2 regions of the Collinsella sp. CLA-ER-H5 genome follow, and region 2 is predicted to be linked to the other one. Evidence: predicted binding sites of a transcription regulator. Region 2 holds the regulator's gene; the other holds the start of a gene.
What was found. The regulator NrdR, encoded in region 2, represses ribonucleotide reductase genes. The targets are predictions, from matches to a motif close to AAACACNATATATNGTGTTT.
Positions count from the first base shown of each region.

Region 1 (15,713 bases), on a different contig from region 2:
GCAGATGGACTATCTTGAGCGGCTGGGTATCGAGGCCATCTGGCTGAGCCCGTTTTACCCATCGCCTCTTGTCGATGGTGGCTATGATGTGGCGGACTACTGCGATGTCGATCCACGTCTCGGCTCGCTTGACGACTTCGATGATATGATCGCTGCGGCTCACGCGCGCGGCATCAAGGTCATCGTCGACATCGTGCCCAACCATTCATCCAGCCAGCACCCCTGGTTCAAAGCCGCTCTTGCCGCCGGCCCCGGATCGCCCGAGCGCGCCCGTTATATCTTCCGCGATGGTCGCGGCGAGCATGGCGAGCTGCCTCCCACCAATTGGAATGCCAACTTTGGCGGCCCCGCATGGACGCGTGTTGCGGACGGTCAGTGGTATCTGCACATGTTTACGCCCGAGCAGCCGGACTTTGACTGGTCATGCCCTGAGGTTCACGCGCTCTTTTGCGACGTCCTGGCGTTTTGGAGCGATCGAGGCGTCGACGGCTTTCGCATTGATGTGGCGCAGGGTCTCGCCAAGGATCTCGACCGCGATGACCTCGACCGGTGGCATCTCGCCGAGGGCGATGACATGGTTGACGACGGCACCCATCCGCTGTGGGACCGCAACGAGGTCCACGAGATCTATCGAGAGTGGCGCCGCGTGTTCGACCGCTATAATCCGCCACGCAGCGCCGTTGCCGAGGCGTGGGTGCTGCCCGAGCGCCAGTATCTCTACGCGCGTTCCAGCGAGCTTGGCCAGACATTCAACTTTGAGTTTGCCAAGGCCACTTGGACCTATGATGACATGCACACTGCAATCGAGAAGGGCTTGAAGGCAGCCGTCGAATCCGATTCCGCCTCGACCTGGGTACTCTCCAACCACGACGTGCCGCGCGTGGCGACACGCTATGCCCTGCCGCAAATCAAGGCGACGCGCTACCACCAGATTGCGCTCGACTGGCTCTTACGTGACGGGTCGTCTTATGACGAGGACCGTGAACTCGGCGAGCGCCGCGCGCGGGCGGCCCTTTTGCTTGAACTGGCGCTTCCGGGCTCGGCATACGTGTATCAGGGCGAGGAGCTCGGCCTTTTTGAGGTGGCTGATATCCCGTGGGCTGCACTCGAAGACCCTACTGCGACCAATACGCACGGACCGAAGCGTGAGAAGGGGCGCGACGGCTGTCGTGTGCCCCTGCCGTGGGTGGCGGCGGACGATCCCGCGCATGGCGGATCGTTTGGGTTTTCGCCGGCAGACGCCGATGCGGCGCCCCATCTGCCGCAGCCTGCATGGTTTTCCGATTATGCTGCCGATAGGGAAGAAGTGGACCCGACATCGATGCTTGCGCTCTATCGTGACGCCCTCTGGCTGCGGCGCAAGCTGCGCGGGTGCGCCAACGATCTTGCGTGGCTCGATCTTGACGGGCGCACCGGTCTTGCGGATGGTGCCGAGGGCGCTGAGGGCGGCGTCATCGCCTATCGCCGCGATAACGGCTGGACGTGTGTGACGAACTTCGGTGCAGCACCCGTGGAGCTGCCGGCGGGCAGGGTCCTGCTCACCTCATCGCCGCTTGCAGACGGCAGGCTCACGCAGGACAGCTCTGCCTGGATCATGCTCGGTGAGATGTAGGGGCATCTCGCTGCGAGCCTGCGTTTGTCCGTGCCTTTCGTGACGACTGATGCCCTCGCGAGAGCGTCGCAAAACTTTTTAAAAAAAGTTCTTGCATTTGGGTGGACCATCCCGTATATTAAATCCTCGCAGGCGGACATGGCTCAGTTGGTAGAGCACAACCTTGCCAAGGTTGGGGTCGCGGGTTCGAGCCCCGTTGTCCGCTCCATTTGGGCGTTTAGCTCAGGGGGAGAGCGCTTCCCTGACACGGAAGAGGTCAGAAGTTCAAATCTTCTAACGCCCACCAAATGTTCGCAGCTCAGAGGCTATGTCTCTGGGCTGTTTTGTTTTATGCCGCCAAGCACGCCGCCAAATAACCACCAAATATTGATCCAAGGTCTGTACGCGATGGTCTTCGCATCCCGTAGAGGTGCCGGCAGGTTGCATACGTCCTGGCCGACCGTGACCGCAACATGTTGGTCAAGCATAATCTTTTGGATTCTTTTGGCGTGAGCGGCTTGGTTTTGGTAGGATTTGTCAGCGGCTTGACTAAGGGGGTTTTATAACTGCCATGCAGGTAGCCGTGTTGGTAACGTTTTACCGACTTGCCAAGAACCCCTCATAATTAATGCGTCTGCAAAATGACTAATTGCTTTGACCTGCTGAAACACTATATGTTGTGTTTGACCTAAAAAAAGAATACAGGATATAGATGCCTCTTTGTCGTATGATAGATGGCGGACAGAGAACGAGGACCTTATTCGCCCCATTTGGATGGATCTTCGAGCCCCTTGATTGGCTGCGAGGATTGTCCGCATGAGGGCCTATGGTTTTCGAAAACACAGATTGCGCGACGGCGCCGCAAGACAGGGGCAAGCCCTGCCGGGCATCGTTTGGCTCTGAAGCGCAATACGATTTCGACGCGAAAGAGGCAAGAGGATGAAGATCATCAAGCGCAGCGGCACCGAGGTTGTCTTTGACATCGATAAGATTGTCAATGCCATCCGCGCCGCAAACTTGGAGGTCGAGGAGAGCTCTCGTCTTACCGACCGCCAGGTGGTTTACGCGGCACAAAACGTCGCCGAGGCATGCGAGAACGCGGGCCACACCGTGTCGGTCGAGGAGATTCAGGATCTGGTCGAGGACGAGATTATGCGTCTCGACTGCTATGAGGTCGCTCGCCATTACATCATCTATCGCTATGTTCAGAGCCTGAAGCGCCAGAAGAACACGACCGACGACAAGATTCTGTCGCTGATTGAGTGCAACAACGAAGAGGTCAAGCAGGAGAACTCCAACAAGAACCCGACCGTCAATTCCGTTCAGCGTGACTACATGGCCGGCGAGATCTCCAAGGACCTGACCCAGCGTGTGCTGCTGCCCCAGGAGATTGTGGATGCTCACAATGAGGGTCTGATTCACTTCCATGATTCGGACTACTTTGCCCAGCACATGCATAACTGCGACCTGGTGAACCTGGAGGATATGCTCCAGAACGGTACTGTTATTTCGGGCACGCTGATCGAGAAGCCGCACAGCTTCTCGACTGCCTGCAACATCGCGACGCAGATCATCGCTCAGGTTGCTTCCTCCCAGTACGGTGGCCAGTCGATTTCGCTGACCCATCTTGCCCCGTTCGTCGAGGTGAGCCGTCAAAAGATTCGCGGCGAGGTCGCCCGCGAGCTCGAGGAGCTCGGCGTTTCCGCATCTCCCGAAAAGGTCCGCGAGGTTGTTGAGGACCGCCTGCGTGACGAGATCCGTCGCGGCGTTCAGACGATTCAGTATCAGGTCGTGACCCTTATGACCACGAATGGCCAGGCGCCGTTCGTGACGGTCTTTATGTATCTCAATGAGGCCCGTACGCCCCAGGAGAAGCATGACCTTGCCATGATTGTGGAGGAGACGCTTCGTCAGCGCTATGAGGGCGTTAAGAACGAAGCCGGCGTGTGGATCACCCCGGCGTTCCCCAAGCTCATCTACGTGCTCGAGGACGATAACGTTCACGAGGATTCCCCGTACTTCTACCTGACTCAGCTGGCTGCGAAGTGCACCGCCAAGCGCATGGTGCCCGACTACATCTCCGAGAAGAAGATGCGCGAGCTCAAGCTGTCGAAGGGCGAGACCGCGGGCAACGGCGACTGCTATACCTGCATGGGTTGCCGCAGCTTCCTGACGCCCGACCGCTCCGGTAACGGATTTAACAACGTGGCCAACGCGCTGAACTATGACCCGAACAAGCCCAAGTACTACGGTCGCTTTAACCAGGGCGTTGTGACCATCAACCTGCCCGATGTCGCGCTGAGCTCGCATCAGGACATGGATAAGTTCTGGAAGATCTTCGACGAGCGCCTTGAGCTGTGCCACCGCGCCCTGCTGTGCCGTCATGAGCGTCTGATGGGTACGCTTTCGGATGCCGCACCGATTCTTTGGCAGTACGGTGCCCTCGCCCGCCTGAAGAAGGGCGAGACGATCGACAAGTTGCTCGTGGGCGGTTACTCCACCATTAGTCTGGGTTATGCCGGCCTGTATGAGTGCGTTAAGTACATGACGGGCCACAGCCACACCGAGAAGGAGGGCACGCCCTTTGCCATGGCCGTCATGCAGCGCATGAACGACAAGTGCGCGGAGTGGAAGGCCGAAAGCGATATTGACTTCTCGCTGTACGGTACCCCGCTTGAGTCGACGACCTACAAGTTCGCCAAGTGCCTGCAGCGTCGTTTTGGCATCATCCCGGGCGTGACGGACAAGGGCTACATCACCAACAGCTACCACGTCCACGTGTCCGAGGAGATCGACGCATTCGACAAGCTCAAGTTCGAGGGTATGTTCCAGCAGCTTTCGCCGGGCGGTGCCATCTCCTACGTCGAGGTTCCCAACATGCAGGACAACCTCAAGGCTGTCATTCGCGTGATGCAGTACATCTACGACAACATCATGTACGCCGAGCTCAACACCAAGAGCGACTACTGCCAGGTGTGCGGCTACGACGGTGAGATCAAGATTGTCGAGGATGACGGCAAGCTGGTGTGGGAGTGCCCCAATTGCGGCAATCGTGACCAGGAGAAGATGAATGTCGCCCGTCGCACGTGCGGTTACATCGGTACCCAGTTCTGGAACCAGGGTCGAACCGAGGAGATCCGCGACCGCGTGCTGCATCTCTAATAACCATCCCAGGCCGCCCCGTAGCGAGGCCCCGGGCCTTTACTCGCTATTTCGGACAGTCCTGGCTCACGACGGAGGCGCCACTGGCGCCTCCTGTTCGTGCGGAACTCATATCGAGCAAAGGCCCGGGGCCTCGCTACGGGGCAGCCAAGTTGATGTAGCTGAGATGCAGCATGCGGCCTGCTCACTCCTCGAAGTTCTTAGCGGAAATGAGTTGACTTGCAACAACGCTTTGCTTGCGATGGCGGTTGAGCTGCAACAAAGTTTTTATTGGACCTCGAACCCTATACTCGATGTTCGCTTCGTTCATTGAGTTACCCTTTGCATGAGGCCGGGACATATCGTCCCGCCCGCAGTTTCGCAGGCCGAAGGCCGAGAATGTTTGAGGACGGGATGATATGTCCCGGCCTCCCGGGAGAGTTACCTATGAACTACGCGAACATTAAGTATTTCGACATTGCTGATGGGGAAGGCGTTCGTACTTCTCTGTTTGTGAGTGGGTGCCGTCGTGGGTGCAAGAACTGCTTTAACTCTGTCGCGTGGGACTTTGCTGCGGGTGAGCCGTTCGACCGTGCCGTCGAGGACAAGATTATCGAGAGTCTCGACCATCCCTTTATTGATGGCCTGACGATTTTGGGCGGCGAGCCTATGGAGCCCGAGAATCAGGTGGGGCTTGTTGACTTTATCGAACGCGTGCGTGCGGCCTATCCCGCGGGGTCGGGCAAGACCATTTGGTGCTTTACCGGCGACGTGCTCGAGGAGCTTATGCCGGGTGGCCGTCATCATACCGAGGTGACGAACCGTATCCTGGCCTGCCTCGACATGTTGGTGGACGGCCCGTTCGTTCAGGATCTGTACGATATCTCATTGCGCTTTAGGGGCTCGAGTAACCAGCGTGTGATCGATATGAACGCCACGCGCGCCCGTGCTGTGCGCGAGGGCGTTGCGCTTTGCGACGCTGTGGAGCTTTGGCGGGACGATCCGGTCTATTCGACCCATACTATGTAGCTTGTGGCCGATGCCAAAGGGCGTGGTACCATAGCGCGAACGCAAAATCGGAAAAGTGAGGCCCAGATGGTCGATCAGGAAAAAGTCGAGGCCGCCATTAAGCTGTTGCTTGAGGGCATAGGCGAGGACCCAACTCGTGAGGGCCTGCTGGAGACCCCGGCGCGCGTTGCCCGTATGTATGGTGAGATCGCCGGCGGTATGGACCAGAGTGCCGAGGAGCACCTGTCCAAAACCTTTGCCGTCGCTTCGAACGATTTGGTTATCGAGCGCGACATCACGTTCTACTCGCTGTGCGAGCACCATCTGCTGCCGTTTTATGGCAAGGCCGCCATTGGCTATATCCCTAACGGTCGGGTGGCTGGGCTTTCCAAACTCGCCCGCACGGTTGAGGTTTATGCCCGCCGTCTGCAGCTGCAGGAGCAGCTGTGTGCGCAGGTTGCCGACGCTCTCATGGATTATCTCGCTCCCCAGGGAGCGATTGTGCTCATGGAAGCCGAGCATATGTGCATGACCATGCGCGGCGTGCAAAAGCCCGGCACCAAGACCGTGACGCTCGCTCGCCGCGGCGTCTTTGAGACTGATCCCGCGCTCGAGGAGCGGTTCTTTAGGATGCTGGGCCGTTAGCATGAGGGTCGTCAACGACTTTACATCGAAGACCGATGAGGGGACGTCGCGTCGCGGCTTTATGGCTTCGGGCTTGGCTCCCTTTGGTGCCATGCCTCGCATTGATTACATTTGCGCCAACGGGCTGTTCCGGCGGCACCTGGGTAACATTGCACAGTTGGAATCGGGGCGCATCTTCTGCCGCCACGGTATTGACCATCTTCTCGATGTCGCTCGCATTATGTGGATCAAGAATCTCGAGGAACAGCTCGAATTTGACCGTGAGGTCATCTACGCCACGGCACTTCTTCACGATATCGGCAAAGATGAACAGTATGAATCGGGTATATCCCATGATGTTGCAAGCGAACGCGTCGCTGATGCGATTCTCGGCGGCATGCCCGATGATGTGGCGTTTGAGCCGGCCGATGCCGCAGCCATTAAGACGGCCATTCTGGGCCATCGAAAGCTGCGTGTGAACAGCCAACCGCTTGAGCGTCTGCTCTATGCAGCCGACAAAGCGTCGCGCGCCTGCTTTGCATGCCCCGCGCGCAATGCTTGCAACTGGAGCGATGATAAAAAGAACCTGTCGATTCGCGTGTAGTTAGTTTGCGCGGTCGGGGTTCTAAACGAAGGAGACGATCGCGATGAGCAACAAGAAACTGCCCGAGAATGCAACCAAGACTGAAGGCGCCGAGCTCGCCCGCCGTGGAAGGGGCGAAATATCCACCGCAACGGCGGTGCCCCACGTGAGTTATGACGATCTGCGCCATGCTGACCGCATTACTATCGACGGTCTCGAGGTCTTTGCCAACCACGGCGTGTATCCCGAAGAGAACGCGCTGGGCCAGAAGTTCATCGTGTCCTTGGTACTCTATGCCGACCTGCGTGCAGCGGGGGAGCACGATAACCTGGACGCCTCGATTGACTATGGCTCGGTGTGCCACGATGTCGATGGCTATCTGCGCGAGCATACGTTTAAGCTCATCGAGGCTGCAGCTGAGGGTGTGGCCTCGATGCTGCTGCGTCGTTACCCCTTGCTGCTTGGCGTGCGCGTTAAGCTCGATAAGCCTTGGGCGCCCGTCGGTCTTCCCCTGGCAAGCTGCGGTGTCGAGATCGAGCGCGTGCGCTAACCGGTTCTAATATGTCTCTATGGGTGGCTGCTTGAGCCGCTGGGACAGTGCTCTATTGTTGGGGCAGTACGTGTCGAGCAGGGCGTGAAACCGCTGATTGTGGCTTGGCTCGAGCAAGTGGACGAGCTCGTGGGCGACAACCATGTCAAGGCACTCGACGGGGTAGGCGGCAAGTTCTCGTGCGATGCGAATGGCGCCGGTTTTGGGCGTGCATGATCCCCAGCGCGTTTTCATGCTGCGCACGGAAACGCGGGAAACGGCGACACCCATTGCGATTTCGTATGCGTGCACCATATCCCGCAGCGCCGATGTGACTTCGGACGTATAGAGCTGGTCAATATGGGCTTGGATCTCACTGGGCGTTAAGCCGTCGAGGGGCGCGTTCCACTTGGCCTGCGGACGTTCGTCTGGCTCGTCGGTACCCATAAAGCTTGCGAACGTGGCTTGTTTGGGCCGCGGTGCGGGTGACTTAAAGTTGTGATCGAGCGCATCTTGTACCGTGATGGGCTTGCCCCAAAGTGCAATGATGGACGAGGGGCTGAGCGGCTCTCGCGCCGTCGCCTGACGTTGCTCGCGCTGGGCAAGCCGGCTGATAATCCAGGCGCTGTTGCGCTTCACAAACGCTTCGATACGCTCGCGGCTGGCGCCGAGCGGTGCGCTGGCGTGGACCTCACCGCTCGATGTGACGCGCAGGTTGAAGTTTTTGACGCGCTTTTTGGTAACGACGACGGGGATGGGAGTCCCATCCGGTTGGGGTAGGAAAAGCGTAAATTGCTGTGTCAAAAGTGGTCCTTCAGATTGGGGACGGGCCGGCATGTCGACCGTTCGGCATGCCGGCCCGCTCAGGGGATGTGAAATTAATAACGCTCAAAGAAGGCAAGGGCATTATCGCTGCAGAGCTTCTGCATCACGGTCTTGCCAAAGTGCTTGGAGAGCATGTTCTGGAACTCGGGCATCTTGCTGGCATCGGAGAGGAAGGCGGGCACCGTGGCACCGTCCCAGTCGCCGCCGAGCGCGATGACGTCCTCGCCGCCCAGGTCGAGCCAGTGCTCGATATGTGCCGCCAGCTGGTCGAAGGTGACGTCTGCGGCTGTCTTGTCGGTTGCGTCGTTGGAAAGGAACTCGCTGCAGTAGTTGAGGCCGACGATGCCACCCATGTCGCGAATGGTGCGGAACTGGTCGTCGGTGAGGTTGCGCTTAACGCCGCAAACTGCACGAGAGTTGGAGTGGCTGGCGACGAAGGGACGTGTGGCGTGGGCGACAACCTCGTCAAAGCACTCATCGTTGAGGTGGGAGACGTCAAGCACCATGCCGGCGTGCTCCATCTGCGTAAGTGCCTCGATGCCGGCGGCGGTGAGGCCGGCGTGGGTATCGTGTCCGCTCGCGAGCGGTCCCTGCGCATTCCAGCTGAGCGATGACATGAGTACGCCCAAGCTCTTGAGCACCTCGATCAGCGCGGGGTCCTCGGCAAAGAACGTGGCGTTTTCGATGGTGTGGATGCAGGCGACCTTGCCGTCTTTGAGCGCGGGGCGAATGTCTGCCGCGCTGCGTACGTTGACCATGCGGTCGTGGTTGAGCATTGCCTGGCCGCTCATATGCGCCATGATCTGCGCCTGGAAGCGCGCGGCGTGGGCGGTGGGAATCTCATCGGGGACAAACGTGGCGAAGCACTGTGCCCATGGCGTGTTGCCGATCTTTGCGAGCGAGATGGCGCAGGCGTTGCCCTCGATGAGGTCGAAATCTTGCGGATGCGTTTCGTCGCCGGGGAAATAACCGTCGGTGCCGGCGGTAAAGCGCAGGTCGAGATCGAGCGTGGCCCAGCCGATGCGGTCGGCGGTGTCGCAGTGTAGGTCAAATACGGGATATGCCATGGTTCCTCCGGTTGCAGCGTTTCTTTGCAAACTGTCATTGAATTGTATGACTAGGGTATAGTTAGCGCCATATGTTCACGGCGGCCCGCGTTGTGCGCCGCCCTTATCACGGAGGTTACCATGTCCAACCAGGGCAAGAAGGTCAAGACTCATTATCGCGGCACGCTCGACGACGGCACGCAGTTTGATAGCTCCTACGATCGCGGCGAGCCGCTGGAGTTCACCTGCGGCGCCGGTCAGATGATCAAGGGCTTCGACGCCGCTGTTGTCGACATGCAGATGGGCGAGAAGAAGACCGTGCATATCCCGGCTGCCGATGCCTACGGCGAGCACAATCCCGAGATGGTTATTACCTTCCCGGCCGAGCAGGTTCCCAACATCGAGCAGATCGAGAAGGGCATGAAGCTCTTCCTGTCCACGCCGAGCGGCATGCCTGTCCCCGCCGTCGTCATCGACGTAACGCCCGAGGCTGTGACGCTCGATGCCAACCACGAGCTTGCCGGCAAGGACCTCAACTTTGATATCGAGCTCGTCGAGGTCGAGGGTTAGAGCATGCCTGAGCGCTTGGTTTCGACGACATGCTTGGGAAATCTCAACGATCCGTCCTATGAACTTCTGCTTCGCCGGAAGCTGGGCGGCGTCTTTGAAGTTGACGAGCTGCTGCTCGATTGGGACCAGGCTGATGTATGCGCGTTTGTGGGCGTGACGGAGCTGGGGCGCACGGTCGATGTTCGGCTGGATACTGCCGACGGCGGTCGTTTTGTCGACGGCGACGTGCTCGCCGTCGACCGTTCGGGCGTGGTGCCCGTGGCGGTTGTCGTGCGCCTGCGCAGCGCCGAGGTTTATTTGGTCGAAGTTGACCGCATGGACCCGATTGCGCTCGCGCATGCGTGCTGGGAGATCGGCAATATGCATGCGCCGCTTTTTCGAGGCGATTCGGACGAGTATACCGTGCGCATGTATACGCCGGTGCAGCCTGTTTTGGGCCGCATGCTCCGGGGCGTCGAGGGCGTTCGGCTCTCGACGGTTACCCGTGAACTCGATTCGGACCGGCGCTTTGCGTCGAGTGCGGCGGATGCCGTTGTGAGTATGGCACCAGACTTTACGATCGTAAAGAAGGCGCGCGGTTAACGTGCGTATAAGTAAGGCGGACTTTGAGAGACAACTATTCAAAGTCCGCCTTTCTGTTGATGAGATGCTGTGGGGGAGCATATGGGTCTTGAAGGAATCAAGCTGATTGCATGCGATTTGGACGGCACGTTGCTGCATCCGGGGGAGCGCGAGCCGCGTTCCGAGGCCTTTGAGCTCATCGATGAGCTGCATCGTCGCGGTATCGTGTTTATGCCGGCGAGCGGCCGTCAATATGCGAGCTTGCGCTACCTGTTTGCCCCGGTGGCCGATGAGCTCGCCTATGTATGCGAAAACGGAGCCCTGGTGATGAGCGAGGGACGTGCCGTTGTCAAGCGTTCCATGGAGCGTAGCCTTGCTATGGATATCGCGAATGCCGTGGTTGCGTATCCCCATGCCGACGTGACCCTTTCGTGTGAGGGACACCTCTACACCATGAGCGGCAACGATGCGTTCGTCGATCATTTGCGCTATGAGGTCCACTGCGATGTGGCGGTGGTCGCCCGCCCCGAGGACATCGACGAGGACGTCATTAAGATTGCCTTCCAGACGCCCGAGGTGGATCAGCCGGCGGCCCTGGAGTATTTTGAGCGCCTCTTTAGCGACCGTGTTGACGTGATGACGTCGGGAACCGAATGGACGGACTTTATCGGTTTCGGTTCGGGCAAGGGCTCCGCGCTTGCCGATTACGGTCGTGCCCTGGGTATTTCGCCCGATGAGATGATGGCGTTTGGCGACAATGAGAACGATCGCGACATGCTCAACGTCGTGGGCCATCCCTATCTGATGGAGAGCTGCAACCCCTCTATGCGTGGCATTAACGACCGCGTCCGCTACGTGCGCACGGTCGAAGAAGAGCTGCGTCGTCTACTTGCTGAGTAGACATTTGGGACATGTCTAGGAATCTACTTTTTGCTGCAAAGTGCGGAAAGGTGGATTTTAAGGCATGTTCCAAACATCTACCGGCAGTCGGGGCAGAGACCCTCGAAGATGGTGTAGTGCGACGTGACGTGCCAGCCGATTTGCTCGGACGCTTTGGCGTCGAGCTGGGCATCGAAGGGGAGCGGTACGTCGATGACGCGGCTGCATGAGGTGCAGATGATATGTGCGTGCGGCTCGATCGTGCGATCGAAGCGGCTGCCGCCCGGCGTCTTGATGGAGAGGATCTCGCCGGCGTCGGCCAAGAGATTGAGGTTGCGGTAGACCGTACCGCGGCTGATTTTGTCATCCTGCGCGCGCACGACGTTGTAGATTTCGTCGGCGGTGGGATGGTTGTAGCTTTGGCGCACGGCGTCAAGAACCAGCTTTCGCTGCTTGGTATTCCTTCTTTGCACCGCCATGCGCCTCGCCTCTTTTCTATCAACGGTCGTAGGTAAATGATACCGTATTTAGCACACAATACTAATAATGAGGACTGAAACCGTCTTCATTGGCAAGTGGGGCTCGGGCCTGGGCATCTACAAGGCGAAAACGCGTTCCCATGCGCTCGTAGGAGGCATGAAGTGCCTCGAGATGAGATAGGATGTCTGCCGGAGCTCCCTGTATCTCCATCTCGACTGAGCCGTCTTCCATGTTACGCACCCAGCCGGTGAGTGCGCGTGCCTGCGCGAGGTTGGTGTTGGTAAAGCGAAAACCAACGCCTTGGACTTGCCCCGCCCAGCGCAGGAAATAACGCAGGGGAGTGTCTTGAGTGGCCTCGTCGCTTGCAAGCACGGTAAGCCTGCGGCGCAGCTCGAGCTCGACGTTTGACGGTTTTTGAGGCTCTCGACTGCCGCCGGTGACGCTGGAGAAGAACGTATCGAAGAGGCCCATCGCTATGCCTGCTTGCCTGCGTCGGCCGGGAAGGTTATGCCGGCCTGCTGACGCACGGCATCCATGATGCGTAGTGAGACGAGCGTGACATCGCGGTAGTGGCCAAGCTCGTGGCGTCCCGCCGGGGTCTCCCAAATCTCTTCCTTGACGTTATCGATGCCGCCGATGGCGGTGATAAAGTCTGTGAGTTCGTATTCCATGGTGTTGCTCGATTTGGGCAGGTCGAGCACGCGGCCGTTGTCGCCCTGTTCGCGCGGCGCCTCGGTCGCCGAGCCGCGTACGACGTCGCCGCGATAGTCGATGCGGACGTTGCGGGGCGTTGACAGATGGTCAATCTGGATAGTGCCACGCTCGCCTTCGATCTGCGAGGGCAGTAGGTCATTCGTAATTTTGGAGTGCGCGAGCTCGACGGAGATGCGGCCTCCGCCATAGCTGGCGAGGATGGAACCGCAGCCGTCGATGGGGCCGTGCGTGAGCTGTCGCGTGGTGGGGTCGAGCAGAGTAGTCATGCTCGTAAGGCCGGAGGGCATGCCGAAAATCTCGACCATGGGCTCGACGGCGTAGACGCCAATGTCCATGAGGGAACCCGATGCCATATTGCAGTCGAAGATATTGGTGGCGCGTCCCGCGAGAATCTCGTTGTAGCGCGAGGAATACTTGCCAAAGCGCAATGAGGCGCGGCGGATGGGGGCGATCTCGCCCAGGGCGTCCTCGATGGCGTGGAAGGCGGGATCGTGGAGGGGACGCATGGCTTCGAGGGCCACGACACCTGCTGCCTCGGCAGCGCGGAAGACTTCCAGCGCCTGCGCTTCGGTGGCGCAGAAGGGTTTCTCGACGATGACGTGCTTGCCACCGGCGATGCAGGCAAGGGCCTGCTCGTAGTGAAGTGCGTTAGGGCTGCCGATATAGACGGCGTCGACGTCGGCGGCTACCGCAAGCTCATCGAGTGACGTAAAGTTTCGCTCACCACCGCGCTCGGCGGTAAAGGCAGTACCGCGATTGGCGTCGCGTGAAAGCGTGCCCACAAACGCGGCTTGGTCGTTGGCGTTGACGACCTGGATAAAGTCGTCGGTAATCATGGATGTGCCGATGGTTGCGATACGCAACATGTGTCCCCCTTGCGTTGTTTGGCTTACAGGACGAGTGTAGCGCGGGAGGACACAAAAGCGTGCGAAAACGCCGTTACAGGTCGCTCTCGTTAAAGCCGGCGTCGATATCGAGGTTGCTGCCGTCGGCCGCCGTGGTGGCAAGCTCGTCGCAGCGCTCATTGAGCTCATGGCCGGCGTGGCCCTTAACCCAGATGAACTCCACTTTGTGTTTGCTCTTTGCGGTGAGCAGGCGCTCCCACAGATCGCGGTTCTTGACAGGCTGCTTGTTGGCGGTCCTCCAGCCTCGTTTTTTCCAGCCGTCAATCCAGTGTTTGTTGAAGGCGTTAACGACGTACTGCGAATCGGAATGGACCTCGACCTCGCAGGGGCGGTTAAGTGCCTCGAGCGCCACGATGACCGCCATGAGCTCCATGCGGTTGTTGGTGGTCTTGGCGTAACCGCGCGAAAGCTCGGAGGTGAAGGTCTTGCCGGCGGGGTTGGTGTATTTGAGCACGGCGCCGTAGCCGCCGCGTCCCGGATTTGATCGGGCCGAGCCGTCGGTATAGATGATGACCTTCACGGGCTTCCTTTCGTTGGGTACGTTTCGTGTGAGTGACCATTGTAGCGCCATGCCCGCCGGGGGCTAGCAATCTACGATTTCTATCCCGTCTTCCGACAGTTAGTTGGCATGGATGATGCGGTTGAGCTCGTCGAGGTATTGCTGCAAGAGGGGAGAGGGCTTGCGCTCGTCGTGCATGATATAGCCTACGTGCATCGTTGGGGCGTCTGCTAACGGGATCGATGCCATACCCCATTGCATTTCATTGGAGAGGACACCGGTCGACAGGGTGTAACCGTTCGACGTGATAAGTAAGTTAGTAAGTGTTCCGCGGTCCGAGATTCGTATGTTGCGGTCGCAAGGGATATAGCTAAAAGGTTCCTCGGCGTAATAGAAGGAGTTTGAGGTTCCCTGCTCAAAGCTGTAGCGCGTATAGGGTGTGAGGTCGGCAAGGGACAGCTGCGGGCGGCGGGCAAGCGGGTGGCGCTCGCTAACGAAGACGTGGACCGTCGCGTCGAATAGGGGATGGAAGCTCGCACGCGCGTCGGCAAAAGCCTTCTGCAGAACGCGGGCATTAAAGTCGTCCAGATACAGGATGCCGATGTCGCTGCGAAACGCGCGGACGTCATCGATGATCTGCGACGTGGTGGTCTCGCGCATGATGAACTCGAACTTGCTGTCGCGGCAGCGCTCGACCACGTTGACAAAGGCCTCGACCGAAAAGGCGTAGTGCTGGGCGGAAATGGCGAGGCGGGCTTGCGGGGTGCCGCCGTCCTCGTAGCGGGCCTCGAGCATATCGGCCTGCTCTACGACCTGGCGCGCATAGCCCAAAAGCTCGGTGCCGTCGTTGGTGAGCGTGACGCCGCGGCTGGAGCGCGTGAAGATCTCCAGGTGGAGTTCCTGCTCCAGGCTTTTGACGGCGTTTGAGATGTTGGACTGAGCGGTATAGAGGCGCTGAGCTGCGGCGTTGATTGAGCCGGACTCTGCCACGGCGATCAGAAAACGAAGCTGCTGGAGGGTCATCGGCGCCGTCCTTTCGAGCGTTATCTACAAAACCGATAACAGGTTAGCGCTTTTAAGTGATTGACCGAGCGAAACAATGCTCGTACTATTCAAAACACACAAAGGCGGTAGGTAATTAAACCGACCACGGAACCGGGATGCGAAAGGAGGCCCGCATATGAAATGCTTACCAAGACGAATGCCGGGCTCCTGTTTGCGCCCGTCGGCGTGATCAGGAGACAGCGACTTACTTCTCTCTAATTTATTAACTTTTGTTCGATCAAGGAGATCATCATGAGCCAGTTCATCAACAACCCCGAGCACACCTTTGGTTTCGATACCCTGCAGCTTCACGTTGGCCAGGAGAGCGCCGATCCCGCATCCGACTCCCGCGCCGTGCCTATCTACCAGACCACGAGCTATGTGTTCCGCAACTCCCAGCACGCCGCCGATCGCTTTGGTCTTGCCGACGCCGGTAACATCTACGGCCGTCTGACCAACTCCACCCAGGGCGTCTTCGAGGACCGTATCGCCGCACTCGAGGGTGGTGTGGCAGGTCTTGCCGTCGCCTCCGGTGCTGCTGCCATCACCTATACCCTGCAGGCTCTTGCCCAGGCCGGTGACCACGTGGTGGCTCAGAAGACCATCTACGGTGGCTCCTACAACCTGCTGGAGCATACGCTCTCCCAGTTTGGCGTCGAGACCACCTTCGTCGATGCCCACAACCTGGACGAGGTCGAGGGCGCCATCAAGGAC
Region 1 is NZ_JBBNLR010000010.1:46,606-62,318, forward strand. It holds gene AAAX31_RS05205 (glycoside hydrolase family 13 protein) at 1-1,612, shown strand, start outside; tRNA gene AAAX31_RS05210 (tRNA-Gly) at 1,745-1,820, shown strand; tRNA gene AAAX31_RS05215 (tRNA-Val) at 1,824-1,898, shown strand; gene nrdD (anaerobic ribonucleoside-triphosphate reductase) at 2,531-4,753, shown strand; gene nrdG (anaerobic ribonucleoside-triphosphate reductase activating protein) at 5,180-5,761, shown strand; gene folE (GTP cyclohydrolase I FolE) at 5,828-6,385, shown strand; gene AAAX31_RS05235 (HD domain-containing protein) at 6,387-6,968, shown strand; gene folB (dihydroneopterin aldolase) at 7,012-7,497, shown strand; gene AAAX31_RS05245 (SprT family zinc-dependent metalloprotease) at 7,504-8,280, opposite strand; gene AAAX31_RS05250 (membrane dipeptidase) at 8,355-9,368, opposite strand; gene AAAX31_RS05255 (peptidylprolyl isomerase) at 9,489-9,917, shown strand; gene AAAX31_RS05260 (urease accessory protein UreE) at 9,921-10,499, shown strand; gene AAAX31_RS05265 (HAD family hydrolase) at 10,581-11,378, shown strand; gene AAAX31_RS05270 (transcriptional repressor) at 11,456-11,836, opposite strand; gene AAAX31_RS05275 (acylphosphatase) at 11,898-12,308, opposite strand; gene AAAX31_RS05280 (Gfo/Idh/MocA family oxidoreductase) at 12,311-13,417, opposite strand; gene rnhA (ribonuclease HI) at 13,491-14,027, opposite strand; gene AAAX31_RS05290 (LysR family transcriptional regulator) at 14,076-14,978, opposite strand; gene AAAX31_RS05295 (O-acetylhomoserine aminocarboxypropyltransferase/cysteine synthase family protein) at 15,252-15,713, shown strand, end outside.
Region 1: a site for NrdR is predicted at 2,257-2,276, ahead of nrdD (anaerobic ribonucleoside-triphosphate reductase). Genes of this name have one in related genera too.

Region 2 (15,713 bases):
ATATCGCGCTCTCGACCGACATTATCGTTGGCTTCCCGGGCGAGACTGAAGAAGACTTTGAGCAGACGCTCTCACTTGCCGAGACGGTCCGCTATGCTCAGGCCTATACCTTCATCTATTCCAAGCGCGCCGGTACCCCGGCTGCAGAGATTGACGACCCTACGCCGCATGAGGTTATTCTCGAGCGTTTCAACCGCCTGGTTAAGGTTATCGAGACCACGGCACACGAGTATAACCAGGGTGAGCTTCATACTGTGGTGCCGGCGCTCATTGAGGGAACGAGTAAAAAGAACGACGCGGTCCTGCTGGGCAAGAGTCCCAAGAATCAGACCGTGCATGCGCCTATCCCCGAGGGTTACAGCATCGATCAGCTTGTTGGCAAGATCGTTGATGTTGACGTTGACGTTGCCAAGACCTGGTATTTATCCGGCTCCGTTGTGGGCGAGCCGCGCTAATGGTTTCTCCCGGGACAGGTCTTTCCGCCGTTGCGATCGTCGGTCCGACGGCGGTTGGTAAGAGTGATGTTGCCGACCGTTTGGCAGCTCGTCTTTCGTCCGAAGTGCTGTCGTGCGATGCGATGCAAATCTATCGCGGCATGGACATCGGTACCGCAAAGATGGCGCCCAATGAGTGTACGGCGCCACTGCGTCTCGTCGACATTGTAGAGCCGGGTGTGGCATATTCTGCTGCGCTTTATCAGGCTGACGCTCGCGCGCATGTTGAACGTCTCCTTGGTTCGGGTTGCCTGCCTGTTTTTTGCGGAGGTACGGGGCTGTATCTCAAGGCTGCCCTTGATGAGATGGACTTTCCCTCGGGTGAACTTGAGGACGATCGCCGTGCGGGCTATCAGGAGCTTGCCGAGCGTATTGGTGAGGAAGAACTGCATGCCCTGCTTGCCGAGCGTGATCCAGAATCGGCTGCTGTTATTCATCCCCATAACGTGCGTCGCGTGATTCGCGCGCTCGAAATGCACGATGATGGCGTCTCCTATGCGCAGCAAAAGTCGCAGTTTAGTGTTCCGCGCGAGCATTATCACGCTCTGTGGTTTGGTCTGACGCGTAATCGCGAGGTGCTCTACGAGCGCATTAACCTGCGTGTCGATCTGATGTTTGAGCAGGGCCTTGTCGATGAGGTCCGCGGTCTTATGGGCCAGGGGCTGGGAGATGCCCTGACGTCGATGCAGGCAATTGGCTATAAAGAGATCATCGATGCTTTCAATGGTGTGATGAGCATGGATGAGGCTCGCGAACTCATCAAGATGCGTTCGCGTCGTTATGCCAAGCGTCAGCTTTCGTGGTTTAAGCGCGATGACCGTATCGTGTGGTTTGATATGGATGAATGTACGATCGATGAGCTCGTTGAGGATATCCTGCATCGTATTGAGGCTGCCTAATGGCCCGTTTTCCTCTTGTTCCCACGGCACCCGAGCCCGAGCGTGCCATTTTGGTTGGTGTTGAATGGCGCGACAATGCATGGCCGCTCGATCGCTCACTTGATGAGCTGGAGCGCCTTGCCCACACGGCTGGTGCCCAGTGCGTGGCACGCTTATCGCAGCGTTTGGTAAAGCCGTATCCTAAATCGTTTATCGGTTCCGGTAAGGTTGAAGAGCTGTGCGGCCTGGTACATCGCATGGATGCCGATGTCGTTATTTTTGACGACGACCTGACGCCCTCGCAGCAATCCTATTTGGAGAAAGCCGTGGGCGAGCCGGTAAAGATTATCGATCGTACTGCACTGATCTTGGATATCTTTGGCCTGCATGCTCAGACGCGTGAGGGACGCCTACAGGTACAGCTGGCGCAGCTTCAATATCTGTTGCCTCGTCTGCGCGGCATGTGGAGCCATCTCGCCAAGGAACAGACGCGCGGCGGCATCGGCTCACGCTTTGGTCAGGGCGAAAGTCAGCTCGAGGTCGACCGTCGCCTCATTCGTAATAAGATCGCTGCGCTTCGACGTGAGATCAAGCAGGTTGAACAGCGTCGTGATGTTCAATCCAAGAGTCGTATTGAGTCACCGGCGTTTCGCGTCGCGTTAGCCGGTTATACCAATGCCGGTAAATCGACGTTGCTCAATCGTCTGACCGGCTCTACGGTACTTTCGCAGGACAAGCTGTTTGCTACGCTCGACCCGACGACGCGTTCATATCGCCTGCCTGGCGGTCGCGGCATGACGATTACCGATACCGTCGGCTTTATTCAAAAGCTGCCGCATGGTCTGGTCGATGCCTTTAAATCGACGTTGTCTGAGGTGTTGGGTGCCGATTTAATTCTCAAAGTCGTGGATGCGTCTGATGAGGACTATGAGCGACAGCTTGAGGCTGTCGACCGCGTGCTTGATGAGATCGGTGCCGGAGAGCGTTTAACGCTTACGGTGTTCAATAAAATCGATCTTCTCGATAGCGTCGATCGATTGAGTTTCCGTCGTCGTTATCCGGAAGCTGTTCTGTTCTCGGCCCAAACGGGCGAGGGGCTCGACGATCTCGTCGATCGCATTGCTCGCGAGGCGGCCGCCACCGATGTGCTGCTTTCCGCCGACATTCCATATCGTGAAGGTGCACTCATCACAGTCGTGCATGAGCAGGGGACCCTTTTGCACGAGGAATATCTTGAGGATGGCGTTCGTATTGTGGCGAAACTGCCGGCTCGTATTGCACCGCGGCTCGAGCGTTATCGCACCGAGTAGGCGAGCTCCAAAATGCCCAGTATGATGGGCTGATGTAGCAGATAAAAGGGGAGTGCATGACGTCCAAGGCTGGCGAGCGCCGGCAGGGGGTTGGCGTAGGCCCAGCTTGGGGCGGGATGTTCGCATCTTTGAGCGGTGCGCGCAGCAAAGTATCCTGTGAGATACATGAATATGAACGGGATGATTGGATAATAGTCGCCTGAAACAAACCGGGGGCCGGGAAATCCTAGCCACGCCAAATAGGGGAATGAATAGGTCGATTTCGGGATGCCCCATGTCGCCGCGAAGAGAGCGAGGCATATCGCAATGCCCCACGTGCTGGGCACTTTCTTAAGCATCGGTCGTGCTACGGTTGTCACAGCGGTACACGCCGCCATGCAATAAATGATGCCAAAGTTCACTGAATCGTCGACCGATACGAGCGTTGTTGCGATCCAGACGACCAAAGCTGCGGCAGCGTACTTGGCCGCTCGTTTGGCATTGTTGCGTGAGAGCGTGCACATCCAACCCGCGATAAACAAAAATACCCAGCTGATGCTGGCGCGCCAGATGTCTTGAAAGACGGTCTGGGTAAACCAGGGCATATCCCAGTCGTACAGGTAGGCGAGATCGTAGCAAGCGTGAAAACCTGCCATTGAAATCATCGTAAACCCGCGGACGGTATCAAAGATGGTGATGCGTTTTTGCATTACAAGAACCGGCGCATCAAGCCGACGACTTTGCCCAAGATAACGGGATTCGTTGCATAGATAGGCTCCATGGTGTCATTCTCAGGCTGCAGGCGTACGCGTCCCTGCTCCTTGTAGAATGTCTTGACGGTCGCTGAGCCATCAATCATGGCCACGACAATTTCGCCGTTCATGGCACTCTTTTGTTCACGGACGATGATGTAATCGCCATTGAAGATGCCGACATTGATCATTGAGCTCCCATGCACCTCAAGGATAAAGGAACCCTGATCAGTGGCGATTTCGGTCGGGATAGTAAAAGTGTCTTCTATATTCTGCTCGGCCAGAATGGGAATCCCAGCCGCGACGCGACCAACGAGCGGTAGCGAGACCGTTCCGCGAGGTGCGGTGGGCTCGTCAGATTTAGAAATTGAGACAGAGGAACCGTCCTCGTTAAAGAGTTCCAGGGCGCGCGGTTTGGTGGCATCGCGCTTGAGTAGCCCGCGCGCCTCCAGGGCAGATAGATGGGCGTGCACGGTGCTGGGGGAGGAAAGGCCCACGGCAGAAGCCATCTCGCGCACGCTGGGCGGATAACCTTTCTCCTGCTGATATTCCTTGATGAAGTCGTAAATTTGCTGCTGACGCTTGGTAATTTTGCGAGCCATCAGGGCATCCTCTCTACCCATGTCAAACAAATGTTCGAATTTTGCTTGACAGGAACAACTGTTCGAAGATAATAATAACCGAACATTCGTTCTCGCGCTAGACATTTTTGTCCGCGCGGCTTGATAAAACTGTTCTCAGCAAAACACGCGAGAGGAGAACATGATGAACGCAACGAATATGGTCCAGGGAAACCTTGCCCTTAAACTCGAGACGCCTGCAGAACCCACTTTTACGGTTGTTCAGGGTGGCCGCTCCGGCTTTCAGCCTTTGACCGTAAAGTCTGCTCGCAATCAGCAGGCTGTAGTTGCGCCGGCCCGCGTTGCCCTGAAGGTTCCGACGATTGTCGCCGTTGCCGTTGCGCTTACGCTCTTCGTTGTCCTCGCTACGTCGGTCTTTAGCGCTCGTCACGCCGCGTATGCCGAGTCCGTTTCCAACGTTACCTACGAGACTATTCGCGTTCAGCCTGGTGATTCTCTTTGGTCGCTTGCCGAGGAATATCCTATCAAAGGCCTTTCCACGCAAGAGACTTCCGACATGATCCGTAACGTCAATCATCTGGAGCATGGTTCGCTCGCCGCCGGTGCGCATCTTAAGGTTCCTGCTCGTTCGTAATCATTATCGCGCTGCGCATGGTACCCTTGTTATCGTTTAAGAGGAGGTACCATGCGCTGTCCCAAATGCGGCAAGGCACATACCCGCGTCGTTGATTCTCGTATGCAGGAGTCAAATAACACCATTAAGCGCCGTCGCGAATGTTGCTCGTGTAACTATCGCTTTACAACGTTTGAGCGATGCGAAGACCCAATCGAGGTCATTAAGTCAGACGGAACCAAGCAGCGGTTCGATCGCAATAAGCTGCTCGTCGGCTTGATGCGCGCCACCATCAAGCGCGATATCGACACTAAGAAGCTCAATGAGATTATCGACGACATCGAGGTCGAGCTGCGCTCTCGCACGCTGACGGCCGTCACGTCCCATGAGTTGGGTGACATGGTGCTCAAGCGCTTGGCCAAGATCGACAAGGTGGCCTACATCCGTTTTGCCTCGGTCTACCGCGATTTCAAAGACGTCGATGAGTTTCTGCTAGAGCTCGACAAGCTAAGGTGATTCCATGTCCAACATTACCGTCAACATAAAGCGTCTCGACCCCACCGTCGAGCTTCCCAAATACGCCCATCCCACCGATGCCGGCTTGGATCTGCGCTCCAACGAGGACTGCGTCCTGAAGCCCTTCGAACGCCGTCTGGTCTCTACTGGGCTGGCCATCGCCCTGCCCGATGGCTACGCCGGCTTCGTCCAGCCCCGCAGCGGCTTGGCCATCAAGCAGGGCCTGTCTATAGTCAACACGCCGGGCCTCATCGACGCCCACTACCGAGGAGAACTCAAAGTCATCCTCATTAACCTAGACCCCACGAACAACATCCAAATCAACAAAGGCGACCGCATAGCCCAACTCGTCATCCAAGAAGTCCCCACGGTCAACCTCGTAGAAGTAGAAGAACTAGACGAAACCGACCGAGGCAAAGGAGGCTTCGGCTCCAGCGGCGTCGCCTAGGGACGCTCGTATTCCTCCCGCCCGCCTCTCACACATATCATTCCATGCTCAAACATTCTCGCTTCGCAGGGGCGCACGGATCCCGCTTTCGCCTGAGCCCCATACATATCATCCCGTGCTCAAACATTCTCGCTTCACTGCGAAACTGCGCGCGGGACGATATGTATGGGGCTCAGGCGAAAGGGCTCCATGCTTGACATAAAACAATCTTTCTAGTTAGCCGATGCGATAAAGGGATGCCTCCTTTGTCGCATCGACTAACTCTATTTATATTTTCCTGTTTTACCTTTGCAGGTTCTAATGGAGGGGATACCGAAGTAGCTGCTAGTAAGTAAACGTAGCTGTTCAGCGGGAGCCGCCCATATATCGTTCCACGCGCAGTTTCGCAGCGCAGCGAGAATGTTTGAGCATGGAATGATATATGGGCGGCTCCCGCTGAACAGCGGACTTTCGTCTACCTGATATGAGCAGGTTTTCCGCCCCAGTAGAAGCGGCAGAAGGCTCGTTTACGTTTTTGGGGTTTGCCTACGAGCTCCATGGCTGCGATGGCGATGTCCTCGGCTGCGCGGGGGCGGCGCAGCACTTCGCCATTGATGAGCAGTGCCTTGAGCGACTCTGGATGATCGTGGAGATGGCGCAACGTCACGATGAGTTCACGTGCGGTGGTGACATGCATGCTGGCGCCCATGCCGGTGAGCATCGTGGTGTTGGCCTTTTCCTGACCGTATGATTTGCCCAGCAGGATCATCGGCAGATGTGCGCATAGGCACTCGGTGACCGTGAGTCCGCCCGATTTGAGGATTGCCAGGTCGCAGCCGTGCATGAGGGCCGCCATGTCGTCCACGTAGTCCAGAACCGTGACGTTGTCGAGCTTCATGGCGTCGAAGAGCGTCTTGAGGCGGGTGGCGTATTCCTCGTCCTTGCCCGGCAAAAAGACAAAGTGCATGTCCTCGAAGCTGCGCAGGAAGGGGAGTGTGCGGTCCATCTCCGCGCGAAAGCGAACGTACGGTTGAGGCAAACTGGCACCGGCCATCACCAACACAACGGTCTTGTCAGCGGGGAGATTGAACTTCTCAAGTTCTTCCTCGCGATTGTAGTCCGTATCAAACCCGGCGCGAATGGGGATGCCTGTAATGCGGATTTTGGTCTCGGGAACCTTACGGGGGCGAAGTGTCTCGGCCATAAATTCGTTGGCTACGCAGAACAGGTCGGTGTCCTTGTGGGGCCAAAAGCCTTCGACTTCATAGTCTGTTGGTACGCAGATGACCGGGTAATCGATACCCGTGATGACGCGGGCGCCCACAGCAACATTGGCTGCCGTAATGTGTGTTGCAACCACGGCTATGGGCCTGCGGCTGCGGACATATTCATTGAAGGCGGGGAACATAATACGCGACCATGCCGTGCCGCCACCCCAGAGAAGATGCCCCGTAAGCGTATATCGCCAGGTCAGGTCGTAAATGGGGCGCGTGGCTCCCGTAAAAGAAGCCGCGGTCTTATTGCCGTCGAATTTAATACGTCCAAAATCAAGGATATCGAGCACTTCAATCTCAACATCCTCGGGGATGCCATTGGTGCCGCGGATGAGGTCGAATGCCTGCGCAATCGCATTTGCAGCGGCTTTGTGGCCCGAGCCGACGGAGGCGTGCACGATGGTCACGAGAGGTTTTTGCTTCGCCAAGAGCGTGGTTTGCTCCGATTGGGGAGTGCTGTGCGTGAGCAGGGGAGCGTCGTCGCTCGTCTGCGTTTGATCCATCGATAACTCCCCTTAATCTTTGTTTTGCAAAGAATCATTGTAGTGCATGAGTGTCACGTTTGCCTAAATTTGGGTATGAGCGCAAAGAACGCCAATCTTTCGACAGGAGGTCTCTTCATGACTACCCATCAGCCGATCGATGTTGCTATTATCGGTGGCGGCCCCGCGGGCTATGCTGCCGCCATTTACGCTGCGCGCTCCAACCTAACGACGACCGTGATTGAACAGGGCATGTCGGGAGGGCAGATCGCCACAACCAATGAGGTCGAGAACTATCCGGGCATTCCGCTCTTGAGTGGCGCCGAACTCGGCGAGCGTTTTCAGCAACATGCAGAGGGCCTGGGAGCACAGGTTGCATGGAGCATGGTTACGGGTATCGATTACGATGCCGATACAGCGCTGTTTACGGTGCATCATGATATGGGCGATACGCTGGCTTCGAGCGTTATCGCTTGCATGGGTGCCACGCCGCGATCTGCTGGTTTCGTTGGCGAGGATACGTATCGCGGTCGTGGCGTTTCATATTGCGCAACATGTGACGGCATGTTCTTCCGCGGCAAGCAGGTCTTTGTCATCGGCGGCGGCAATGCTGCCTGTGAGGAAGCTCTGTTCTTGTCAGAAATTGCCAGCAGCGTGACCGTCGTTTTGCGCCGCGATCAGTTCCGTGCCCCCGATGGTGTGGTTCAAAAAGTTCTTGCAAAAGATAATATTTCAGTTAGGTACCAAACTAGTATTGTGGAGCTCTCCGGCGAAGTCATGCCAACGACGATTACCTTTAAGGACAATGCATCCGGCGAGACTCATACCGAGTCATTTGAGCCCGGCTCGTTTGGCATCTTTGTCTTTACCGGAACGCAACCCCATACCGAGCTTGTTGAGCATCTAGTTGATTTGGCGCCTGATGGCGGCATTCTGACTGATGAATCCATGGCGACCCGCACGCCAGGTCTATTTGCCGCTGGCGACATCCGTTCCAAGCGTTTACGCCAAGTTGTGACCGCCGTTTCTGATGGAGCCATAGCGGCAACCAGCGCATACGCATTTCTCCGTGGATAAGTACGATAATATATCTTATGTAAGGTTGCTATCTTTAAACATAGTGGTTGGACGGTGCAACAATGTGCTGTCCAACCACTTTTACTTAGCGGCTATGTGGTATGCAAAACTAGATAACCTAGAATACAATATAGTAAACGAACGGAGGACCCTTATGAACCACGTTAAACATGTTATCCCGATGTCCGATACATCGGTCAGCATTAAGCCGGAGGATATTCAGCCGACGGTGCTGCCGGATGCATTTATTCAGTCCGATATGGTGGGTAAACTTAACGCGTTGAGCCTGCCACGCTATGACCAGTTGCCCAACGTAACGCTCTATCGCGATCAGGTTATTGAATATGTTGCGCTGTGGATGGAGCCGCTTTCGATTTGCGTTGAGCAGCCCGTTATCACGCCTTCGATGATCAATAACTACGTGAAGGTCGGCCTCATTCCTGCTCCGGTTAAAAAGCAGTATGGCCGTGAGCAGATTGCGCGTCTCATCGCCATTTGCATCTTTAAGCAGGTGCTGCCCATCGCTGCGGTTCAGGCGCTCTTTAATATTCAGCGCTTGAGCTACGATGCTCCGACGGCCTTCGATTATGTAGTCGATCAACTTGAGGCATCGATTCGTGCGGCGTTTTCCGTCGAGCAGACTCCCGTGCCCGATACCGCACACCAGGTTACGCGCGAATCGCTGCTCGTACGCAGTGCGGTTTCGTCTTTTGTATCGAAGGCGTACCTGATGAGCTACCTAAAGTTCAATGGGTTTAATAGCTAACCGAGGTATAAGACCGGGCGGGATAAAGAGCCAAGGCTCCTTATCCCGCCCGTACGTTTGTCTAGTTGGATATTATCGGCCCGAAGCCACGCCCATGCCGTAGCCGATGATGAGGCCGTGCATCTCGGCATAGTAAGAATCTAGCCCGTTGCAGGGCATGATGATGGTCTTAGAGCCGGGCCAATGCTCCACAATGCGGCTGGCTAGTGCCTGGGCGCCCGTCTCATTCTCGACGTGGTCGATAACGACTTCGCCGCCAGTAAAGCCCTCGGCCTCCATGGTGTCGACAATCTTGGTGAGCATCTTCTTTTCGCCGCGCGTGTGCCCAACGAGTTCAATTTTGCCCGCTTCGCTCGCCGTGCCCAAAATGCGGATATTGAGCTTGTTGGCAATAACTCCGGCCGCCTTGGGGATACGTCCGGCCTTCGCAAGGTTTTCGTAATTGCATAAACTAAAGAGGATCTTGCTGTTTTGCTCGAGACTATCGAAGTAAGCGCAGGCGTCTTCAAAGGAAACGTCCGGGTTGCTCGCAAGATAGCGGTCGAACAGCAAGAAGATCAGATCCATTTTGCCACCCGCGGCTCGTGAGTTAACCAAATGAATCTGGCGGTTGGGCTCCTCGGCAAGCACCATGTCACGTGCGGTGGCCGCGGCATTGTAGCTTCCCGATACGCCCTCCGAGATGGGCATGCAGATCGTCTTGTCGGCAAGCTTAAAAAGTTCAGCCCACTCCCCTACGCTTGGACAGGCGCTCGAAGAAGCGCTCGACTCCGCCTGCACGGCGCAATTGAGCTCGTGAACATCGAGCGAGAGGTTATCAACAAATTCACGCTCCCCCACTCGGATCTTAAGGGGTGCAAATGCAAAGGTGGTATGAGGTGCGGTTGGTTGCCAATCGCGAAGATTGCAGCTCGAATCGGAGATAAGTGCCCAGCTCATTGAGGGTCCTTTCTAATTGTTCCCCAACAATTATAGCCATCTTTTTGATTGATTGGACGGCTATCTAGTTTTGAATACTAGATAGCCGTACTGATCTTATGGCAAACGGTTGGGGCAAAAAGAATGGGCCTCGTGATTCAAGATCGCGAGGCCCACGTTCGTTCGCTGCAGTAATAAAATTAGTAGCGTACGAAGATGTAGTTGTTGTTCATACCGGCTGCGACGGAGCTGATGATGACGCCCGTTTTGTAGTCGGAAGCATGAATCATCTGACCATTACCGATATAGATGCCGGTGTGGTAAGAGTTAACCACGACATCACCAGGCTGGGGATCGGACACGCGGGTCCAACCCATGAAAGTGCCGGTGGTGCCCAGACGGCAGTAGCGGCCCGTGAGGCAATAGCTTACAAAACCGGAGCAGTCAAAGCTGTTCGGACCAATGCCGCCCCAAGAGTAAGCGTATCCGAGCTTGCTGTAGGCGCGCGAAACAACGGAACCGCCGTCAACGGACTGGCTCGGTGCGGAAGGCGTCGGAGTCGGAGCGGGCGTCACGGGCTGCGGCGTGGGAGCAGGAGCGGGCGTAGGCGCGGGCGTGTTGCCGCCGCCGTTGTTGGTCGTACCGCCACCATTGTTGGTGTTTTCAGTCGTACCGGCGGTATCGTTGCTCACCGTGGCCTTTTCGGCAGTGCTGGCGTTGATACCGGCCTGCAGCGCGGCGTTGGCCTCGGCCTCGGCAGCAAGCTCGGCCTGCAGCTGAGAATCCAGGGAGTTCACGACACTCTGGGCCTCAGCCTGCTGGGCATTGAGCTCGTCGACCTTCTTCTGCGTCGCGGCGACGTTCTTCTCCTGCTCGGTCTGCTTATCGGTGAGCTGCTGCTTAAGGTCCTTGACCTCCTGAATGGTCTGGGCCTGCTTGTCGGACACCTTACCGTAGTAGAACAGACGGTTGAGCATGTCGCCCAGATCGTCGACGCCCGTCAGGACCTGAAGGAGACTCAGGCCGCCGGTCTTGTACTCACCGGCAACATAGCTCGAAAGCTTTGCCTGACCTTCGGCAATCTCTTGCTGCTTTTGCGTGATCTCGCCTGCAGTCTGATCAAGCTCCTGCGTCTGTGCGGAGAGTTCTTCATGAATTTGCTGGGTTTGGGTGCCAATCTGCTCGAGTTTAGTTCGAGCAGCGGCAAGGTCGGATGCGGTATCGGCGTAGGCCGGAGCCACGAGGCCCAGGCCCAAAACACAAGCGAGGGTTGCCGTAGCAGCGCAGCGTGCCATGTTTTTGTGCGTATTTGCTGTGCGCATGTAGCTTCCTTTCCGGTATCTAAGGGTAGCGGCTAGTCCACCGTTACCAGGCTAAAGAGCTCAACGTCCTCGTTAGAAGGCGTGAGCTTCTTGCGCGGGTTGAGAAACGCAAGCTCGAGGATACAACCGTAGCCCACAAGCTTTGCGCCCATATCTCGCACCAGTTTACCTGTTGCCTCGACGGTTCCGCCCGTCGCGACCAAGTCGTCCAGAATCAACACGGTATCTTTAGAGCTGATGGCATCGGCGTGGATCTCGATAGAATCCGTTCCATACTCGAGCTCGTAGCTCTCGCTTACCGTCTTGCGCGGCAGTTTGCCCGGCTTACGTGCGGGAACAAAGCCGGCACCCAGGGCGACGGCCACGGGCACACCGACCATAAAGCCACGAGCCTCGGGGCCGACGACCTTGGTAATGCCCATGTCGGCAAAATGCTCGGCCAAGGCATCCACCATGGCCTTCAGGGCCTCGGGATTGCCAAAGAGCGGCGTGATGTCCTTAAAGACGACTCCGGGCTCGGGATAGTCGGGGATATCGACGATATGAGATTCGAAGTCGTACATGGCGTGACCTTTCATGGATTGCCGGGTGAACGGCGGTTATTTGTCCGTGTTAGCAGACGAGCTATGCGAGGGGACGACGACCTTGGACGGCTGCACGAGCGACTCGTCGTGCGCGGCAACCGCGGGGACGCTTGCCCCATCGCTTTTAGCCTTGGTGGATTCAGAACGCGCGATCTCCTCATCGAGGGCATCGATGTCAGCGTCCTCGACCACGGCGTTGAGCGACTCAAAGACACGGTTCTTAAGTAGCGCGGTGTGCACACCCTCGGTGAGGTCGTGCAGCTTCTTAAAAGCACGCTCGAGCTTGGCGTCGCGCTCGTCATCGGAAGTATCCATGCCGAGCATGCTCACGAGAACCTGCTCAAACATCGAAGACTCGCGGTTTGCCGACGATACGTACTGACGCAGGTTACGCGGCTCAATGTGGAAGCGCGACAGCTCCGAGCAGTAACGGATAATCGGGAAATCTCGGCCATCGACGAGCTCTCGGTTCTGCGGGCTCTTGATGATGCGGATTAGATCGTTCTCGGCAAGGGAGCGGATAAACGAAATCTCAACACCGAGCATGTCGGGGATCGTCTCGATAGGATGCAGCTTTTGCTTGGTCTCCTTGGGCTCCGTCTTAAGCGGAACATCGGACAGAAGACCCACCTCGTAAGCCAACGTGGAAAGGTCCGTTGCGTTTTCCAAGCGCTGCTTAATGACGTTGAGCGGCATATAGCGGGTCTTCTGCAGGTGCAGTATGACCTCGAGACGGTCAACGTCTTCCTTGGAGTACTGGCGATACCCCTTAGGCGTACGATGAGGGGTGATGAGCCCCTCATCTTCTAGAAATCTAATTTTTGAGTTCGATAGATCGGGGTATGCGCCTCGAAGAAGGTTGACGACTTGGCCGATACTCAGATAGTTGCGTTCGGCCATTACCTACTCACCGGTTTCGATGCGCTCCGGCGTGCTCTCGTGGTAGATGAGCGTGAACGTACCGATCTGAACGGAAGAGCCGTCGTGCAGCGGAGCACCGTTGACGATGGCGCCGTCGACCCAGGTGCCGTTGAGCGAGCCCAGATCCTCAATACGGGCGCCCAGGCCCTCGCGAATAATGCGTGCGTGGCTGCGCGAGACAGTCATGTCGTTGAGGAAGATGCCGTTCGCGGGATCGCGGCCGATGGTGGTCACGTCGTCCTCGAGCTCAAAGGCAGCTCCGGTCTGCGGGCCCTTGACGATGGACAGAACCGGAGCGGTGATGCGCACGTTGGCCATAAGGTCGGGAACGGTGACATCGCTCGAAGGAACACGGAAAACGCAGGTAGCGTCCGCGGTCTTATCGTTCTGAGGCATATTGTTAACCTTGTTGTCCATGACAACCCCTATCTAACGCGGACGTGCCGCAAAAAATGTACCGTACGTAATCATACCCCAATGAATCAGTCTTCGATTTCGGGGTTGAGAAAGTCGGTGTCCTCGTCCTCGGGATGCGCGATGGCCTGTTTAATGGCCATACCGCCCTTAACAGAGTAAATGACGGCGGTGAGCATGGAGAAAATCACGCCGCCATACACAAAGAAGATGCCGAGGGGCACCGAGCTGCCGTTGAGGCCCGGGAATGCCGTGAACGTGGCAGGCAGCAGATGCCAGCCGTCCACGACGGGGAACCCAAGCAGCATGAGCGAGAAGCCGGTCATGAGCAGCGCCGTTGCAATTTTGCCAGGAAAGACGACGTCAATGGGACGACGGTGATAATGGCGCACGATGAGCGTGCCGATGCCCAGGTAGATATCGCGGCCGATAATGAGCACGCAGACCCAGATGGGAAGCTCGCCGCGGACTACCAGGCCCAGCACGCCGGTAAACAGCAGCGCACGGTCGCAGATGGGATCCATGACCTTGCCGAGCCACGAGACCGTTTTGGTCATACGGGCAATCTGACCGTCCATCCAGTCGGTGGAAGCCGCGATGGCATAGATGACAATGGCGACGACACGGTTGTTGTCCGTCACAAACAAGTACAGGAAGACGAGCGTGAGGACCAGGCGCGTAAAGGTGATGAAATTGGAGATCGTAAAGATCTTATTCGACGGGTAATCGGAAGTGCCGATAAGCTCCTTTTTGATCTTCTTCTTGATGCCCACAGGACTCCCCCGCTGGTAAACGACAAAACTTTCGATACTATACCCGTTCTAGCGATGTCTATCCAGCGTAAGCATAGAGAGTCCAGACATGTGGAGGGCGCCTTTGGGCTGCGCTGGATTCTGCATTTGTGTACATCAGCCTCCAAAAGCGACATTTTTCGGCATCTTTGGTGGCTGGTGTACACGTTTTGATTCGGTGATTACATCGATCGGGAAAGTTGTTGCTTTAAGCAAATGCGTGCGGGTCGAGATTGGCTGGCACCAAAAGAGCCCATCGGCCGTTACGGCTTCGTTAGAAACGCGCCCCACCATGGATGGTGAACCCGAAAGGTAAGACGCGCGGGCACGGTGAATCGGCCCGCGCGCCCGGAAGAGAAAGGATAAACCCATGGGTTACATGCTCGAGACGCGCGGGCTCACCAAGCGCTTCGGCCGCGGCGACCAGGCGCAGGACGCCGTGGCCGACGTGAACCTTCATATCCGCGAGGGCGAGGTGTACGGGCTGCTCGGCCCCAACGGCGCCGGCAAGTCGACAACGCTTAAGATGATCTGCGGGATGCTGCGGCCGACGGCCGGGGAGATCCTCTTTGCCGGGCACGCTTGGCGCCGCGAGGACCTCTACGCAATCGGCAGCCTCATCGAGGAGGCGCCGCTCTACCCCAACCTCACCGCGCGCGAGAACCTGCGCGTGCGCACCACGCTGCTGGGCCTTCCCGAGAGCCGCATAGATGAGGTGCTCGCCGCCGTGGACCTCGCGGACACCGGGAAGAAGCGCGCCGGGCGCTTCTCGATGGGCATGCGGCAGCGCCTGGGGCTCGCGCTGGCGCTGATCGCCCGGCCACGCCTGCTCGTGCTCGACGAGCCCACCAACGGCCTCGACCCCATCGGCATCGAGGAGCTGCGCGACCAGATCCGCGGCTTCGCGGCGGCGGGTACGACGGTGATCGTCTCGAGCCATATCCTCTCCGAGGTGCAGCAGATGGCGGACACCATCGGCATCATCTGCGGGGGGCGCCTCGCCTACGAGGATGCGCTTCGGCCCGGGCAGGACCTCGAGGAACTCTTCATGAGCTTCTGCCGGGAAGGGCGACGAGCACGCGGGGAGGTGGCGGCATGACGGGCGAGAAAGGCGGCCTGCTCGCGGGCCTGCGCGCCGAGGCCCTGAAGTCGCGCCACGCGGCACCGGTTCGCCTGGCCGTGCTCATGGCGCTGCCGATGCCGCTGCTCGGCGCGATGCCCTACCGGGGCGTGCAGATCTTCAGCGCGTGGAACTACTGGTACGCGCTCTTCCTGCCTGTGTCTCTCTCGCTCGTGGTGGCGTGCGTCGCGCGGGCGGACGCTCGCACGCGGATGCGGGGGCTTCTGGGCCTGGGCTTCCCGCTCGGGCGCGCCTGGTGGGCCAAGGCGCTCTGGTGCCTCGCGCTCTGCACGCTCTCGAACCTCGTGGTCTTCGGCATCTACCTCGCGGGATCGGCGTTCTCCTCGCAGGGCCTCACGGCCGCGGGCACGCTCACGATGCTCCTCTGCGCGCTCGCCAACACGGTGACTGCGGCGTGGATGATCCCCGCAGGGCTCTTCCTCACGGCGCGGCTCGGAATGCTCGCGGGCATCTTCTGCCCGCTCGCCGCGCAG
Region 2 is NZ_JBBNLR010000023.1:8,627-24,339, reverse strand. It holds gene miaB (tRNA (N6-isopentenyl adenosine(37)-C2)-methylthiotransferase MiaB) at 1-455, shown strand, start outside; gene miaA (tRNA (adenosine(37)-N6)-dimethylallyltransferase MiaA) at 455-1,393, shown strand; gene hflX (GTPase HflX) at 1,393-2,682, shown strand; gene AAAX31_RS08520 (heparan-alpha-glucosaminide N-acetyltransferase) at 2,667-3,371, opposite strand; gene lexA (transcriptional repressor LexA) at 3,371-4,015, opposite strand; gene AAAX31_RS08510 (LysM peptidoglycan-binding domain-containing protein) at 4,176-4,628, shown strand; gene nrdR (transcriptional regulator NrdR) at 4,680-5,123, shown strand; gene dut (dUTP diphosphatase) at 5,128-5,571, shown strand; gene AAAX31_RS08495 (glycosyltransferase) at 6,026-7,327, opposite strand; gene AAAX31_RS08490 (FAD-dependent oxidoreductase) at 7,403-8,383, shown strand; gene AAAX31_RS08485 (DUF1836 domain-containing protein) at 8,538-9,149, shown strand; gene AAAX31_RS08480 (DegV family protein) at 9,222-10,088, opposite strand; gene AAAX31_RS08475 (NlpC/P60 family protein) at 10,268-11,389, opposite strand; gene AAAX31_RS08470 (adenine phosphoribosyltransferase) at 11,422-11,952, opposite strand; gene AAAX31_RS08465 (MerR family transcriptional regulator) at 11,989-12,873, opposite strand; gene AAAX31_RS08460 (FHA domain-containing protein) at 12,877-13,311, opposite strand; gene AAAX31_RS08455 (CDP-alcohol phosphatidyltransferase family protein) at 13,377-14,081, opposite strand; gene AAAX31_RS08450 (lantibiotic protection ABC transporter ATP-binding protein) at 14,470-15,198, shown strand; gene AAAX31_RS08445 (hypothetical protein) at 15,195-15,713, shown strand, end outside.